DNA from 3 places in the Rhizobium indicum genome. Region 3 is predicted to be linked to each of the others. Evidence: predicted binding sites of a transcription regulator. Region 3 holds the regulator's gene; each other region holds the start of a gene.
The links. Region 3 encodes PhoB, which activates phosphate uptake and scavenging genes when phosphate is short. Its sites were predicted from a motif close to TGTCATNNANCTGTCAT; they were not measured.

Region 1 (5,119 bases), 140 kb from region 3:
GCAAGCTCAAAGCCGAGCTTGCCGATATAGAAATCGCAGGAGCTGCCAATATCCCGGACGAAGAGTTGCGGTTGCGCGTCGATGAATGCCGGTGTCGAAGCTTTCGATTGTTGAGGCGTGTTCATCAAGGTCAGTCCCTGTTTCAGCGCCGTCCAGCTTTCGAAACCTTCCTTTGCCGCAACGAGCTCCTGCGCATCTGCGAGCTTGAACGCGCAGTCGAGAATCTGCCGATCGTTCAGGCCGCTGTAACGGGGGAGCCACCGCCGGATTTCGGCGGCGACAGGATGATACCTGTTCTGATGCCAACGTTTATAGAGCTTGGCTCTCTTGCGGAGGTTTTCGAAATTCGACATGGCGCATGGTTGAGATGTGTGGGCGGGCATAGCCCAGCCGGCACAATGCCGATGCGCCCCACGGAAAACGCGATGTCAGGATGAAGGGATGGCGGGGGATCGTCAAGCCTTACAGCGCCGCGCGTTTTTTCAGACGCGCAAAAGGACGCTGCAACACTTTGAATTGCCGACGATCCTCGGCGTTTAGCTCGCGAAGCGGCCGGCGTCGGCGCCGTAATAATTCAGATAACGGTCCGAAATGCTGGAGATCGGCAGCACGATCAGCACGTCGGTCGTGTTGAAGGCATGATCGACGACCGCGTGGGAGCCGACCATCGCACCGAGGCGCAGATAGCCCTTGATCAGCGGCGGCAGGGCCATCAGCGCCCGCTTCGGATTGATGGCTTCGACCGGCATCAGGTCCATGTTGCGGGCAAGATGCGGCAGGGCGCCGACGGCCCATTCGTTCTTCGCCAGCACATTGTGGTAGAGGAAGGACAGCGCCAGCGCGTGGCTTTCGAGGTAGACGCCGGGGAAAGAGGCGCAGCCGAACATGGCGCTGACGCCGTGCTTCAGCGCGTAGGCCCAGTTGCCCTGCCACAGGAGCTCGACGGTGCGCTTGGTGCGGTATTCCGGCAGCACGCAGGAGCGGCCGAGCTCCATGAAACGCTTGTCCGGATGTTTGGCGATGAGGCCCTCGATTTCGAATTCGGAAGCCGAGTAAAAACCGCCATTGGCGATAGCGACATCCTGACGCAGCAGACGATAGGTGCCGACGATCTGGTCTTCCGGGTCGCCCTCGATCGAGCGGTCGAGAACGAGAAGATGATCGCAGACGGCGTCATAGGCGTCGACATCGCGCTGCCGGCGCATGGCGTCCAGCGGCAGCTGCGCCTTCATTTCGTCGACGAAGACGCGGTAGCGCACGGCCTGGGCGGCATCGATCTCGCGTGCCGTGCGGGCAAGGCGGGTCTCCAGATTGCCGATGCGGCCGAGGATATCGCCGTCCTTCTGCACGGCAGCCGTCGAGGGCCGTGCAGCCTCCGCCGTGGTGTCACGATTCAGGATGTCGATGGCGGACATGACGATTCTCCCGTTGCCGGCTTATCGACGCCATAAAACACTTCTCTACGACAGGAAAGTGACATTTTGAATTTCCAGGCGCAAGAAGCGTGCCGGTTTCTGAGGCGCTCACCGCGCCTCTGCCCGACGGGCGGAAAGGGCGGCCACCGCCTGAACTTCGGTCAGCAGCCGCACCGGATCGACCGGCTTTATCATGACGCGGTTGGCGCCGTTGAGCAAGACTTGGCGGCGCGATTCGTCGCTCTTGTCGGCGGTGAGCACGATCACTGGCACCGAGGCGAGATCGAGCCGCCGCTCGTGGCCGCGCAGGCGTCCCAGCATGTCGATGCCGTTGCCGCCGGGCATCGAGAGGTCGCTGATGATGATATCGGGCCGATCATTCGCCTCGCAGAGCGCGTAGTCGAGCAGGGTCTCGAAATCCTCGACATGGCGCACCTTATGTCCGCCCTTTTCCAGAACGACACGCACCAGCATGGCATTGATCGGATCGTCTTCGCCGAGCAGGATGCTGAGCCCGCTGGCGGCAACCAGCGTCTCAGCCACCGAAAGGCCGAAGCCCGGCTGGTTGTCGTTCAGCGCGTCGCGTTTCTCCATGCCGCGCATGCGCCCGCGCAGCACGTCGATCAGCGACTGTTCGCGCAGCGGCCGGATCAGCCAGGCATCGAAGAGGTCGAGCGGATGGGCGCTGCGCTCTTCCGGATTGACGAGCAGCACCTTGCGCAGGCCAAGTGCGGCGATTTCGGTGCGGTCGGCAAGATGGGCAGAAAATTCCGCGGACATGCGATGGTCGATGATGATGTCGGTCGGCCGCCGTCCGCCCTTTGCCAGCTCGAGCAGTGTTGCCCGCGCCGTCTCGCCGTCGCCGACGAGATGGCAGAGGCCGCCGAGCGTAGTGATCGTTTCGGCGATAGCAGTGCGCGCCGCACCTGCCGGCGCCAGCAACACGACGCTGTTGCCGGCAAGCAGCGTGTTTCGCCGGTCTGGGCGCTCGCTGGCGATATCGACAGGGAAGCGGATGGTGAATTCGCTGCCTCTGCCCTTTTCGCTGGCAACCGTCAGCGCGCCGTTGAATTCGCGCATGATGCGGGCGGAGATGGCAAGGCCGAGCCCGGTCCCGCTGCTCTTGTCGGCAACGCTCCCGCCCTGCTCGAACTCGCCGAAGACGCGCGCCTGCTCCTCCGCCGTCATGCCGGGACCGCTGTCGGTCACGGTGATCGAGAGGTCGTCGCCGTCGAGCGACACGCGGATGAAGACGCCGCCGACCTGGGTGAACTTCACGGCGTTGCCGATAACGTTGAACAGAACCTGGCGCAGCCGCGCCGGGTCGAAGCTCATATTTTCGGGCACGTCGGATGACACGGTGGCGCCGATCTCGATACCCTTTTCATGCGCCCGGTGGGCGAGCATCTCGACGACGCTTTCGAGAAGCTTGCGCAGCGATTCCGAGCGCGGGTGCAGCGCGAAGCGGCCGACCTCGATGGTGGAGAAATCGAGCAGATCCTCGACGAGCTGCGTCAATGCATGACCGGACTGGCGGATGCTCGCAAGATAGTTCTGCTGTTCCTGCGTCAGCCGTGTCTCGGCGATCAGATGCGTCATGCCGAGGATGCCGGAAAGCGGCGTGCGCACCTCGTGGCTGACGGTGGCAAGCAACCTCGATTTGGCGGCGCTGTTATATTCGGCCTTCTGGCGGGCCTCCTCGCGGCCCTGCGCGATCAGCCGCTCATCGGTCACGTCGCGGGCAACGCTCTGCAGCAGCAGACGGCCGTTCGCCGGGTCGCGGGTGACGACATCGCGCCAGAGGAAGATGCGCTGGCCCTCCGGTGTCGAGATCTCGACATCGTAGCAATGCGGTATCGGACCGGGGCGGAAAGCAAGCCCGATCTCCTCGCAGCTGCGTCCTTCCGGACGCAACCGTCCGGTCAGGCGGCGAAAAGTGTCGTTGGCGGAGATGATGCGCCGGTCCATGGTGCGGCTGACCGTGATGTCGCCGAGCACGTCGTGCACGTCGGCGAACAGCTTTGCGCCGGCGTTCCAATCCGGCATGGGTTGACCGGGGCGCTGCCCGGCCCTGCGCGAGCGAACCATCAGCAGGGCATAACTGGCGATGACGGCAAGGCCAAGAACGACGAGACCGCCCGAAAGCAGCAGCGGATCGCCGGCATGGGCTAGCAGCATCAGGATTGTTGCGGCCAGAAGGCCGGCGCCGCCCAGCCAGTAGAACAGCAGGCGCCGTGTCGGTGCAGGCCCGCCCTGGCGGTCATCGGCGCCCCGGGGTGCCGCTGCGTTCGGCCGTGGGGAAAACACCTCCATCCGCTTCTCAAGCGGCTTGGCGGCGGGTCCACCGAAGGCGGCGGACAATCTTTCCTGCAACTGTCCCAGGTTCTGCATGCTATCTAGCTAACATGAGGCCCGTTCCGAATGCCTTCAGGATTTCGATAAGATTTTAGCGGCCGGCCTTTTTCGGCAACAGCAGCTCGTCGAGAATGACGCAGCCGGCCCCGATGGTGATGAAACTGTCGGCGAGATTGAAGACGGCGAAGGACCAGCTCTCGGTGTAGAAAAGAATGTAATCGATCACATGCCCATAGGCGAAGCGGTCGACGAGATTGCCGATCGCGCCGGCGATGATCAACGCATAACCGAGATGGGCGATCCAGCGATCCTTCGCCGTGCGGTACCACAGCCAGATGACGAAGGCGACGATGACGAGCCGCATGCCGACGATGAACCAGCCGTCCATGCCTGATAGCATCGAAAAGGCGACGCCGAGATTGTAGGTGCGGTAGAGCGCCAGCATCGGAATGACCGGCACAACCTCCTGCAGCGGCAGGTAGTGATCGACGGCGATCTTGACGACCTGGTCGATGAGAACGGCGACGACGATGAAGAAGAGGATCGGTGCCGGCCGCGAAAACAGCGCCGGGCGTGCATGCGTCTGTTCGGTCATTTGCCCTCGGCAAGTGAGAGGAGATGGCGGCGTGCCTCGAAAAGCATGACGGCGGTGGCGACGGCGAGGTTCAGTGAATCGGCGCGGCCCTGCTGCGGAATACGGGCAAGCGCGTCGGCCTCCCTGGCGAGCTGCTCCGGCAGGCCGGATTGTTCGTTGCCCATCAACAGCACGACGGGCTTTTTCCGGTAGTCGATCGTCCGGTAATCGACCGCCCCGGCAAGATGTGTCGCGACGACGGAAACGCCGGCCGATTTCCGCCAGGCGATGAATTCCTCAGGCGTCGCGCGCGCGACCGGAACGGCAAAGACCGAGCCCATGGTGGCCCGCACCGTTTCGAGCGAGAAGGGATCGGTCGTTTCTCCGAGAAGAATGATGCCGGAAGCCCCGGCCGCATCGGTCGTGCGGATGATGGTGCCGAGATTGCCGGGGTCGCGCACCCGGTCGAGCGCCACCCATGTCTCGCCCTCGCTCAGTCGGATACTCTTGAGCGGCGTCCAGCGCTGCTCGAAGATGCCGACGACCATCTGCGGATTGTCGCGGCGGGTGATCGAGGCGATCACCTTTTCGCTGACCTCGAGCACCAGCCCACCCGAGGCGACGGTCCTTGCCGCCATTTGCTCGACCAGCGGCTTGCCCTTGGCAGCCTTGGCATAGACCAGCGTGCGGATTGCCCAGCCGAGTTCGATCGCGTCGATGACGAGCTTCAGTCCTTCGGCCAGGAAAGTACCGCTTTCCTCGCGCGACTTCTTGT
Region 2 (5,119 bases), 1.8 Mb from region 3:
TAAACCGGCGAATCCTCACCGAGCAGCTATCTCTCTGGGGCTTCGACGGCGTGGCCGCAGAAGGCGGCGGCACCGGGCTTGCGATCCTGGAAGCGGCGGCCGGCCTCGGCGTTACCGTCGATGCCGTCGTGCTCGACTATCACATGCCTGATATGAACGGCGCCGATGTCGCGCGCCGGCTGCGCGCCGACCCTCGCTTCGTCGAACTGCCGATCATCTTCCTGACGTCGATGGATATTTCGGGCACCGAAAAGGAATTCGCGGCGCTGAACGGCCACGCGCATCTGATGAAGCCGGCGCGCGCCAACGTGCTGCGCAACACCGTCGTTGAAGTGGTGCGCGCCAGCCGCGTCAAGCAGGCTTCCGAGGCCGAGATTGCCCGGCTGCAGACGGAAGTGGCCGTGCCGGCGCCTGCGCCGCAGAAACGGGCCGCTGAATTCGTCGACGTGCTCGTTGCCGAGGACAACGAGGTCAACCAGATCGTCTTCACCCAGATCCTGCAAGGCACGGGTCTTTCCTTCCTCGTCGTGGACAATGGCGAGGAAGCAGTCGCCGCCTGGGAGCGGCATACGCCGCGCATCATCATGATGGACGTCTCAATGCCCGTCATGAACGGCCATCAAGCCACCCAGACGATCCGCGAACGCGAAAAGGGGCAGGGGCACCGGGTGCCGATCATCGGCGTTACCGCCCATGCGCTCGAAAGCGACCGCGAACTCTGTCTCGATGCCGGCATGGACGACTACATGTCGAAGCCGATCAGCCCCGAACTGCTCGAGGAAAAAATCCGCCAGTGGCTCGGAACGAGCGAGCAACTGCCGGAGCGCACCAGCTACTGATCTCCGGATAATTTTTATGAACGGCGATGGTTAGTGGGTAGCGCTTCAGCGCCCAATATTTTTTACGCCGCAGAGCATTTCGCGCTTGCCGGCAAAGCCCTTGCGGCGCTCAACGGCAAAACCTGCGGCGATGAGGTTGCGGCGCACGAAGCCCGCCGCCGCATAGGTGGCGAAGGTGCCGCCGGCTGTGCTTTTCTCGCAGATGAGCCGCATCAGTTCCTCCGACCACATATCGCTGTTGCGCGATGGGGCGAAGCCGTCGAGATACCAGGCGTCGAAGCCGCGCTTGGCTGCCGCGACGCCCTGCAAAGCATGACCGCAGACCACGCGGAGCGTCGTCTGGGCATCGAGATCGAGCTCAACGATGCCATCAGGTGCTTGCGGCCACGCCGCCATCAGCGCTTCGCGTTCTGCATCGATCTCCGGCCAGTGCGACAGCGCCCGGCCGATTTCTTCGCCGCGCATCGGGTGGAGTTCGAAGGAGATGAAATGCAGGTGCTGGCCGTCTGCACGGTGGAGTTTCCATTGCCGCCAGGTCTCGGCGAAGTTCAGCCCGGTGCCGAAGCCGAGCTCGCCGATCAGGAATCGCTGCCGCCCGTTCCAGCGCTCCGGCAGGCCATTGCCGGCGAGAAAAACGTGGCCGCATTCCAGCCGCCCGTCGGTCTGACAATAAAAATGATCGCCAAAGGCCATGGAATAGGGCATATCGCCGTCGCGCCATTCGAGCGGCTGCGGCGCGCCTGCGCCAATCTGATCGGGGTTCACGTCTGTCATGGAAAAAGCCGATAGTCCTCGGCCGGTCTCAGGTCAATCGTCCTCAGAATTGCTGATCGTCGGCGGCGGCATCATGGGGCTCTGGGCGGCCGTCCATGCCGAGCGCCGGGGCATCCGTGCCGTTATTGCCGACGCCGGCAGGTTGGGCGAAGGTGCAAGCGGCGGCCTGCTCGGCGCGTTGATGCCGCATATGCCGGACCGGTGGTCGGAGAAGAAGCAGTTTCAGTTCGATGCGCTGGTCTCGCTCGAAGCCGAGATCGCCGTGCTCGAAGCCGAGACCGGACTTTCTGCCGGCTACCGCCGTTCCGGACGGCTGATCCCGCTGCCGAAGCCCCATCTCAACACAATAGCGCGCGGCCATTTCGAGGACGCCGAACGCCATTGGCGGGCGGGCGAACGTCGCTTCCACTGGCATGTGGTCGACGGGCCTGATGTAGACGGTTGGATCGAGGCGTCTGCCGGCGAGAGCGGCTTCGTGCATGACACGCTCGCCGCCCGCGTTGCTCCCCGCTTGCTGGTCGCAGCGCTCATCGCCTTCCTGCGGCGGGCAAAGCATGTTCGCATCCTGGAGCATGCGACGGTTGCCGGCCTCGATCCCGATTGCGGTACGGCCGAAATCAACGGCGAAACCATTGTTTTCAGTCACTGCATCCTGGCTGCCGGCCATCAGTCCTTTCCGTTGTTGCAAGGTCTGACGCCGGGGCTGAAACAACCGCTCGGCCAGCCGGTCAAGGGGCAGGCGGCATTATTGAAAGCCGATATCGACCCGGCGCTGCCGACGATCTTCCTCGACGGGCTCTATGTCGTCGCGCATGAGGGCGGGCACGCGGCAATCGGAAGCACCAGCGAGAACCGCTTTGACGATCCTACATCCACCGACGTCCAGCTCGACGTGCTGATCGAGGCGGCACGGGGCATCGTACCGACGCTTCGCGACGCCCCTGTTATCGAGCGCTGGGCCGGGCTTCGCCCGAAGGCGATCGATCGGGATCCGATGATCGGCCGCCATCCCGACCACCGGCGCCTGATCGCGCTGACCGGCGGCTTCAAGGTCAGCTTCGGCCTCGCCCACCGGCTGGCGGAGGCGGCGATATGTATCGCAGGCGATACAGACTGCGGATTTTTGCTGCCGGAAAGCTTCGCAATTTCAAGCCACATCGCGGCGGCTTCACGTTAAACGTGAATTAGACGCCGCTGCGTTTCGTTATTCTGTCATGCAAATCACCTATCTGCTTGCGCATCGACAGCGCCGGATCTGAACGGTGCTCACTTCCTTGATGGAGGAAATTGCATGCGCTATGCCATTTGCTTCACGCCTCCGGCGAGCGACCCGTTGTCGCTCGTGGCCGCCAATTGGCTTGGCCGAAACGTGTTTTCGGGCGATATGATGGAGCCTCCGGCAGTTCGTGGCCTCGGTATTCACGAGATCGCCTTCCATACCGCCGTGCCGCGGCGCTACGGCTTTCACGGTGTTTTGAAGGCGCCCTTTCATCTGTCCCACGACATGCCCGAATCGCAACTCCTGCGCGATCTGATGCGTTTTTCCGGGACCTTCGTTCCCTTTCAGATTCCGCGTATCGAAGTCGCCCGGCTCGGCAATTTCTACAGCCTGCTGCCGAGCACTCCCTGCGAGCAGATCCAGTATCTCGCCTCGGCGATCGTGCAGGAATTCGATCGTTTTCGCGCACCGCTCAGCGAGGCCGAGATCGAACGCAGCGATCCGGACGGGCTGTCGGCGACGCAATTTTCCAATCTGCATCGCTGGGGCAATCCCTATGTGATGGAGGAGTTCCGCTTCCATATGCCTGTGACAGGCCCCGTCAACGCGATCGACATGCCGCGCATCGAGCCGGTGTTGCGGACGATCTTCGAGCCTGTCCTCTGCGAACCTGTAATGGTTTCCAACGTTGCCCTGATGATCGAAGAGGGCACTGGCGGTCCTTTCCGCGTTCACTCGCTGCATCCGATGGGCAAGGTCAGCGCGCGCAAAATCGCTTGAATCTGCTGATGAGCTAAAGGCTTGTGCCGTAAACGCAAATCCGGCCGAGCAGTTTCCGTCTCGACATTCCGGCTGCGGATGCTACCGTTCCCCGTCTTTTCAGAAGGTGATTTGATGGTATCCGAGACTTATCCGCGCAATCTCGTCGGTTACGGGCGTCTGACGCCCGATCCGAAATGGCCGGACGAGGCACGCGTCGCCGTGCAGTTCGTCGTCAACTACGAGGAGGGCGGCGAAAGCTCGATCCTCGACGGAGATCCGGCTTCCGAAAACCTGTTGTCGGAGATCGTCGGTGCGGCCGCCTGGCCAGGGCAGCGCAACCTCAACATGGAATCGATCTATGAGTATGGTTCGCGTGCCGGCTTCTGGCGGCTCTGGCGAATGTTCACCGATCTCAAGGTGCAGGCGACCGTCTACGGCGTAACGCTGGCGATGGCCCGCAACCCCGAGGCCGTCGCTGCGATGAAGGAGGCCGGCTGGGAGATCGCCAGCCACGGCTACCGCTGGCTGGAATATAAGGATTTTCCCGAAGATCTGGAGCGCAAGCATATCCTCGAAGCCGTGCGCCTGCACACCGAACTCACCGGCGAGCGGCCCTACGGCATGTATCAGGGCAAGCCTTCCGACAATACGCTTCGGCTGGTGCAGGAGGAGGGCGGTTTCCTCTATTCCTCCGATTCCTATGCCGATGACCTGCCCTATTGGGTGAAGGGCGTCGACGGGAAACCCTTCCTGATCATCCCCTATACGCTCGAAACCAACGACATGCGTTTTGCGACGCCGCAGGGCTTCAATGCCGGCGATCAGTTCTTCACCTATCTGAAGGACGCTTTCGACACGCTTTATGAGGAAGGCAAGGCGGGCAGCCCAAAGATGATGTCGGTCGGATTGCATTGCCGCCTCGTCGGACGTCCCGGCCGGGCGGCAGCGCTGAAGCGCTTCATCGAATATGTGCTGAAGCATGACAAGGTCTGGATTCCGCGCCGCATCGAGATCGCCGAGCATTGGCACAAGCATCATCAGCCGGAAGCGCTCTGATGATGTCGCGCGAGGATTTCGTCTCCCGCTTCGGCGGCGTCTTTGAACATTCGCCTTTCATCGCCGAGCGCGCCTATGACGCCGGCCAGGTGCCGGAGCCGCTGACGGCGGCCGGCGTGCATGCGTCGCTAACCGCTGTCTTCCAGGCGGCAAGCCCGCAGGAGCGCCTCGGCGTGCTCAGCGCCCATCCTGACCTTGCCGGGCGCCTCGCGATAGCGGGCGAACTCACCGAAGACAGCCGGAAGGAGCAATCCGGCGCCGGTCTCGACCGCCTGACCCCGGCCGAACATGCCCGCTTCACCGAACTCAATTCGGCCTATGTCGAAAAATTCGGCTTTCCCTTCATCATTGCGGTCAAGGGGCTCGGCAAGGACGATATCCTGTCGGCCTTCGAAACACGGATCGGCAATGGCAGGGACGAAGAATTTGCGACCGCGACGGCGCAAGTCGAGCGGATCGCGCTGCTGCG
Region 3 (5,119 bases):
CCCCTGATATCCTCGATCACATCGGGATAACGATCCTTCAGCGAGGCTAGGCCCTGGCGGAAGACAAGTGCGACGTCGCGCACCTGCTGGAGGAAGCCATCGGCAAGGATGATGTCGAGCACGGCGCTGCCGACGGCCATGGCAAGCGGATTGCCGCCATAGGTCGAGCCATGGGTGCCGGCCTTCATGCCGGAGGCGGCCTCGGCCGTTGCGAGGCAGGCGCCGAGCGGGAAACCGCCGCCGATGCCCTTGGCGACAGCCATGATATCGGGTGTGATGCCCGACCATTCATGGGCGAAGAGCTTGCCGGTGCGGCCGACGCCGGTCTGGACCTCGTCGAGGATCAACAGCAGGCCGTTGTCGTCGCAGAGCTGGCGAAGCGCCTTCATGAACTCAGGCGTGGCGGGGCGAACGCCGCCCTCGCCCTGCACCGGCTCGATGAGGATGCCAGCCGTGGCATCGGTAATCGCGGCGCGGACCGCTTCGATATCGCCGAAAGCCACCTGATCGAAACCCGGCGCCTTGGGGCCGAAGCCTTCGAGATATTTCTCCTGGCCGCCGGCGGCGATCGTCGCCAGCGTCCGTCCGTGGAAGGCGCCTTCGAAGGTGATGATATGGAAGCGCTCGGGATGGCCCTTGGAAAACTGATAGCGACGCGCCGTCTTGATCGCGCATTCGAGCGCCTCGGCACCCGAGTTGGTGAAGAACACCTTGTCGGCGAAGGTGGCGTCCGTCAGGCGTTTTGCCAGACGCTCCTGTCCGGGGATCTCGTAGATGTTCGACAGGTGCCAGACCTTGTCGGCCTGCTCCTTCAGCGCGCCGACCACATGCGGATTGCTGTGGCCGACGGAGGTGACGGCGACGCCGGCGCCGAAATCGAGATATCGCTCGCCAGTTTCGGTGATCAGCCATACGCCCTCGCCTCGCTCGAACCGCAGCGGGGCACGAGAATAGGTGTCATAAAGCGGCGCGGCTTCAGCCATGGCGCGATCTCCATCAAAGTTGCCGGGCAATGACTCCGGCTAAGGAAACCAGGCCCGAAAAATCAAAAATGCCGCCTTGCGGCGGCGAGTGGCACTATTTCCTTTTCGCGCTGCAATGTCAACAAAACGGCGCCCTTAGCGTATGCAGCACAGGTGTACAGCGGCATTTTCAGTCTTCAACAGGCATTATTGCAGAAATGACACGCAGGGGCAGCAAGTTGGGGAAAACTACGAATTCGATTCATCCGGATTCATGCGACTCTTGTCACGGAGTCAGGCTCACACTAGGTTAAAGATCAATTACTAGACTGCATGCGGCGGAACTAGTCACCAAAATTGATCAAGCGTTTCTTGTTTCGGAGCTCCCGGGACAACGGTGAGGGATTCTGCCATCACCAACGCAAAAGGTGGAGACAGGGCATGAACTGGACAGACGAGCGGGTCGAGAAACTCAAGAAACTTTGGGCCGAAGGACTGAGCGCCAGCCAGATCGCTGCGCAGCTTGGCGGGGTCAGCAGAAACGCGGTCATCGGCAAAGTGCACCGGCTGTGCCTTCCCGGCCGTGCCAAGGCCGGCGGCACCAACACCGCGGCGCGAACGCCGAAGCGCAATACATCGGCGCCGCGCGCGCCGAACTTCGCCTCTCGCATCACCACCCGCACCGTTACCCGCCAGCAGGGCGCGACGATGCTGAAGGAAGAGATCGAGATCGAGATCGAAACGATCGAGGAAATGGAATACGTGCCAAGAGGCAATGTGGTGGTGCCGATTTCGCGCCGCCTCGGCCTGACGGAACTGACCGAGCGCACCTGCAAGTGGCCGGTCGGCGATCCGCTGAAGGACGACTTCCATTTCTGCGGCTGCGAGTCCCCCGACAATTCGCCCTATTGCAGCTATCACCAGAAGCTTGCCTACCAGCCGGTCAACGAACGCCGCCGGGCGGCAGCGCGGGCCAGCTGAGCGGGCTGACCATTGCTAGAATGCAGAAAACGGGCCGATTGGCCCGTTTTTTTATGCGCGGATGGGAGCGCTTGGGTGTTCAGTTCGTTGAGAACGCCGACTTGCCCTCATCCGGCTGCCGCCACCTACCAGGGTCGAGCCATGGGTCTCGACCTTTCCTTCGGTTCTCAAGGGGCGAAGTGACATGCCGCAACATCTCGATTCCCTCTTCTCCCCTCGGGGAGAAGGTGCCCGTAGGGCGGATGAGGGGGCCAGGGAAGCCGGTCTTTCTTACAACGCCATGCGGGTTTCGACCGCGTTGGCGTCGTTTCGATCGTGGTCAGGGCGCAGCCATTCGGCATGTGGGATAGGTTATCACGGAAAGAGTGTGCCGTGTGGCCCCCTCATCCGCCTGCCGGCACCTTCTCCCCGAGGGGAGAAGAGATTGTGCCGCAACCCTCTCCGTCCCCACCAACCCTTTCGCAGGGCACGTCCCTTGCCCCTTTTACGGGGACGGGGCGAGACGAGTGGCTTAACCCTGGCAGGTTAGGACATTCGCGCGAGCGGCTTTGTCAGCAGGCTCAGATGGAAGCCCTCAGGCTTCCATCGAATAACCGGCGCCGCGGACGGTGCGGATGACGTCCTGCATGTTGGAGAAATTCAGCGCCTTGCGCAGGCGGCCGACATGGACGTCGACGGTGCGCTCGTCGACATAGATATCGTGGCCCCAGACGCCGTCGAGAAGCTGCGAGCGGGAGAAGACCCGGCCCGGCGACGACATCAGGAATTCCAGGAGGCGGAATTCGGTGGGGCCAAGGCGGACTTCGCGGGTCTTGCGATGGACGCGATGGGTCTCGCGGTCGAGCTCGATATCGCCGCACTTCAGCACCGTCGACAGCACCTCGGGGCGGGCGCGACGTAGCATCGCCTTGACGCGGGCAACGAGCTCGGGGGTCGAGAAGGGCTTGACGACATAATCGTCGGCGCCCGTCGACAGCCCGCGGACGCGCTCGCTCTCTTCGCCGCGCGCCGTCAGCATGATGATTGGCAGGCGCTCGGTCTCCGGCCGCATGCGCAGGCGCCGGCAGAGCTCGATGCCGGAGACACCCGGCAGCATCCAATCGAGGATGAGAAGATCGGGCGTGCGCTCCTGGAGCCGCATTTCGGCTTCGTCGCCACGAAGGATGGTATCGACCTCGAAGCCTTCCGCTTCGAGATTGTAGCGAAGAAGCACGCTGAGGGCTTCCTCGTCTTCAACAACTGCAACTCTCGGGATCATGCGTGTCGGTCTCCTCGCGCATGATCCTTAAACCAGGGTGATTTAAGCAGTGCATCCTGCGCAAATTCAAAAATTGGCTGCGACCTCTTTGCGCGCCCGGACGGGCGCGCACGCAATTGACTGTGCGGGCGGTTATTCGGTGACCGCGCCGACGGTGTTGGCGCTGTCATCCTTCGGACGATCACCTTCCGGCTGCGCGCCTGTCGCCATGTAAAAGATCGTCTCGGCGATGTTGGTGGCATGGTCGCCGATGCGCTCGATGTTCTTGGCGCAGAAGAGAAGATGCGTGCAGCTGGTGATGTTGCGCGGATCTTCCATCATGTAGGTCAGGAGTTCGCGGAACAGCGAGGTGTACATCGCGTCGATCTCGTTGTCGCGTTCACGGATCGCATTCGCCTTGTCGGCTGAACGATTGGTGTAGACATCGAGCACTTCCTTGAGCTGGACGAGCGCCAGCTCGGACAGATGCTCGAGGCCGCGGGCAAGCTTGCGGGGAACGCCGGTGCTTTGGACGGCGATGACGCGCTTGGCGGTGTTCTTGCCGAGGTCGCCGACGCGTTCGAGATCGGCGGCGATGCGGATCGAACCCATGATTTCACGCAGGTCCGAGGCCATCGGCTGACGGCGGGCGATCGTGACGATCGCCTTGTCGCCGATTTCGCGTTCGGCGTGATCGAGGATCACATCGTCCGAGATGACCTTCTGCGCCAGCGCCGTATCGCCGTTGACGAGGGCGCGCACGGATTCGCCGACCATCTGCTCGGCCAGGCCGCCCATTTCGGAAATCCGCCTGGACAGGAACTTCAGATCATCATCGTAGGCAGAAAAAATATGTGTCGATGCCATGGGGCTTTATCCTCGAATAACGGGAAGGCTTGGTGTCGCCAAAATCAACCGAAGCGACCCATGATGTAGTCCTGGGTGCGCGGATCGTCGGGATTGGTGAACATCTTGTCGGTGTCGTTCTCCTCGACGAGGTTGCCGAGGTGGAACATGGCGGTGCGCTGCGAGACACGCGCGGCCTGCTGCATGGAGTGGGTAACGATGACGATCGTATAGTTCTCGCGCAGCTCGTGGATCAGCTCCTCGACCTTGGCGGTGGCGATCGGGTCGAGCGCCGAGCAGGGCTCGTCCATCAGGATGACTTCCGGGCTGACGGCGACGGCACGCGCAATGCAAAGGCGCTGCTGCTGGCCGCCGGACAGGCCGGTGCCAGATTCATGCACGCGGTCCTTGACCTCGTTCCAGAGACCGGCGCGCTGCAGGCTGGTCTCGACGATCTGATCGAGGTCGGCCTTCGACTTGGCAAGGCCATGGATGCGCGGGCCGTAGGAGACGTTTTCGTAGATCGTCTTCGGGAACGGGTTCGGCTTCTGGAAGACCATGCCGACGCGGGCGCGAAGTTCGACGACGTCGATATCGGGATCATAGACATCGTCGGTGTCGAGGGTGATCTTGCCGGTGACGCGGCAGCCGTCGATCGTGTCGTTCATGCGGTTGAGGCACCGCAGGAAGGTCGACTTGCCGCAGCCGGACGGGCCGATCAGGGCGGTTACGGTGTTTTCGCGGACGTTCAGGTTCACATCGAAAAGCGCGCGCTTCTCGCCGTAGTAAACCGAGACATCCTTTCCGATCATCTTATACGGGACGTTGCTCATCTTGTGATCCAGCGCCTTTTCAACTGCAGCTTCCGTCAACATGTTCATGATGTGTAACTCCGTTTACCAGCGGCGCTCGAAGCGACGACGCAAGAGGATGGCGCCCATGTTCATGACGATCAGGAACAGGAGCAGGACAATGATGGCACCCGAAGTACGCTCAACGAAGGCACGTTCTGCCTCGTTGGCCCACATATAGACCTGTACGGGCAGAGCCGTCGAGGGATCGAGCGGTGTCGTCGGCGTGTTGGCGACGAAGG

Region 1: a site for PhoB is predicted at 1,463-1,479, ahead of olsB (l-ornithine N(alpha)-acyltransferase). Genes of this name have one in related genera too.
Region 2: a site for PhoB is predicted at 2,813-2,829, ahead of FFM53_RS19100 (DUF1045 domain-containing protein). Genes of this name have one in related genera too.

What each region holds. Positions count from the first base shown of each region.
Region 1 covers NZ_CP054021.1:2,246,661-2,251,779, reverse strand. Annotated here, with positions in the region: gene FFM53_RS11195 (bleomycin resistance protein) at 1-353, opposite strand, end outside; gene olsB (l-ornithine N(alpha)-acyltransferase) at 537-1,415, opposite strand; gene FFM53_RS11185 (PAS domain-containing hybrid sensor histidine kinase/response regulator) at 1,524-3,806, opposite strand; gene lspA (signal peptidase II) at 3,862-4,365, opposite strand; gene FFM53_RS11175 (TrmH family RNA methyltransferase) at 4,362-5,119, opposite strand, start outside.
Region 2 covers NZ_CP054021.1:3,951,838-3,956,956, forward strand. Annotated here, with positions in the region: gene FFM53_RS19085 (response regulator) at 1-839, shown strand, start outside; gene mnmC2 (tRNA (5-methylaminomethyl-2-thiouridine)(34)-methyltransferase MnmC2) at 885-1,613, opposite strand; gene FFM53_RS19095 (NAD(P)/FAD-dependent oxidoreductase) at 1,612-2,790, shown strand; gene FFM53_RS19100 (DUF1045 domain-containing protein) at 2,905-3,612, shown strand; gene puuE (allantoinase PuuE) at 3,727-4,650, shown strand; gene uraD (2-oxo-4-hydroxy-4-carboxy-5-ureidoimidazoline decarboxylase) at 4,650-5,119, shown strand, end outside.
Region 3 covers NZ_CP054021.1:2,107,904-2,113,022, forward strand. Annotated here, with positions in the region: gene FFM53_RS10460 (aspartate aminotransferase family protein) at 1-983, opposite strand, end outside; gene FFM53_RS10465 (GcrA family cell cycle regulator) at 1,404-1,943, shown strand; gene phoB (phosphate regulon transcriptional regulator PhoB) at 2,518-3,201, opposite strand; gene phoU (phosphate signaling complex protein PhoU) at 3,334-4,047, opposite strand; gene pstB (phosphate ABC transporter ATP-binding protein PstB) at 4,092-4,907, opposite strand; gene pstA (phosphate ABC transporter permease PstA) at 4,923-5,119, opposite strand, start outside.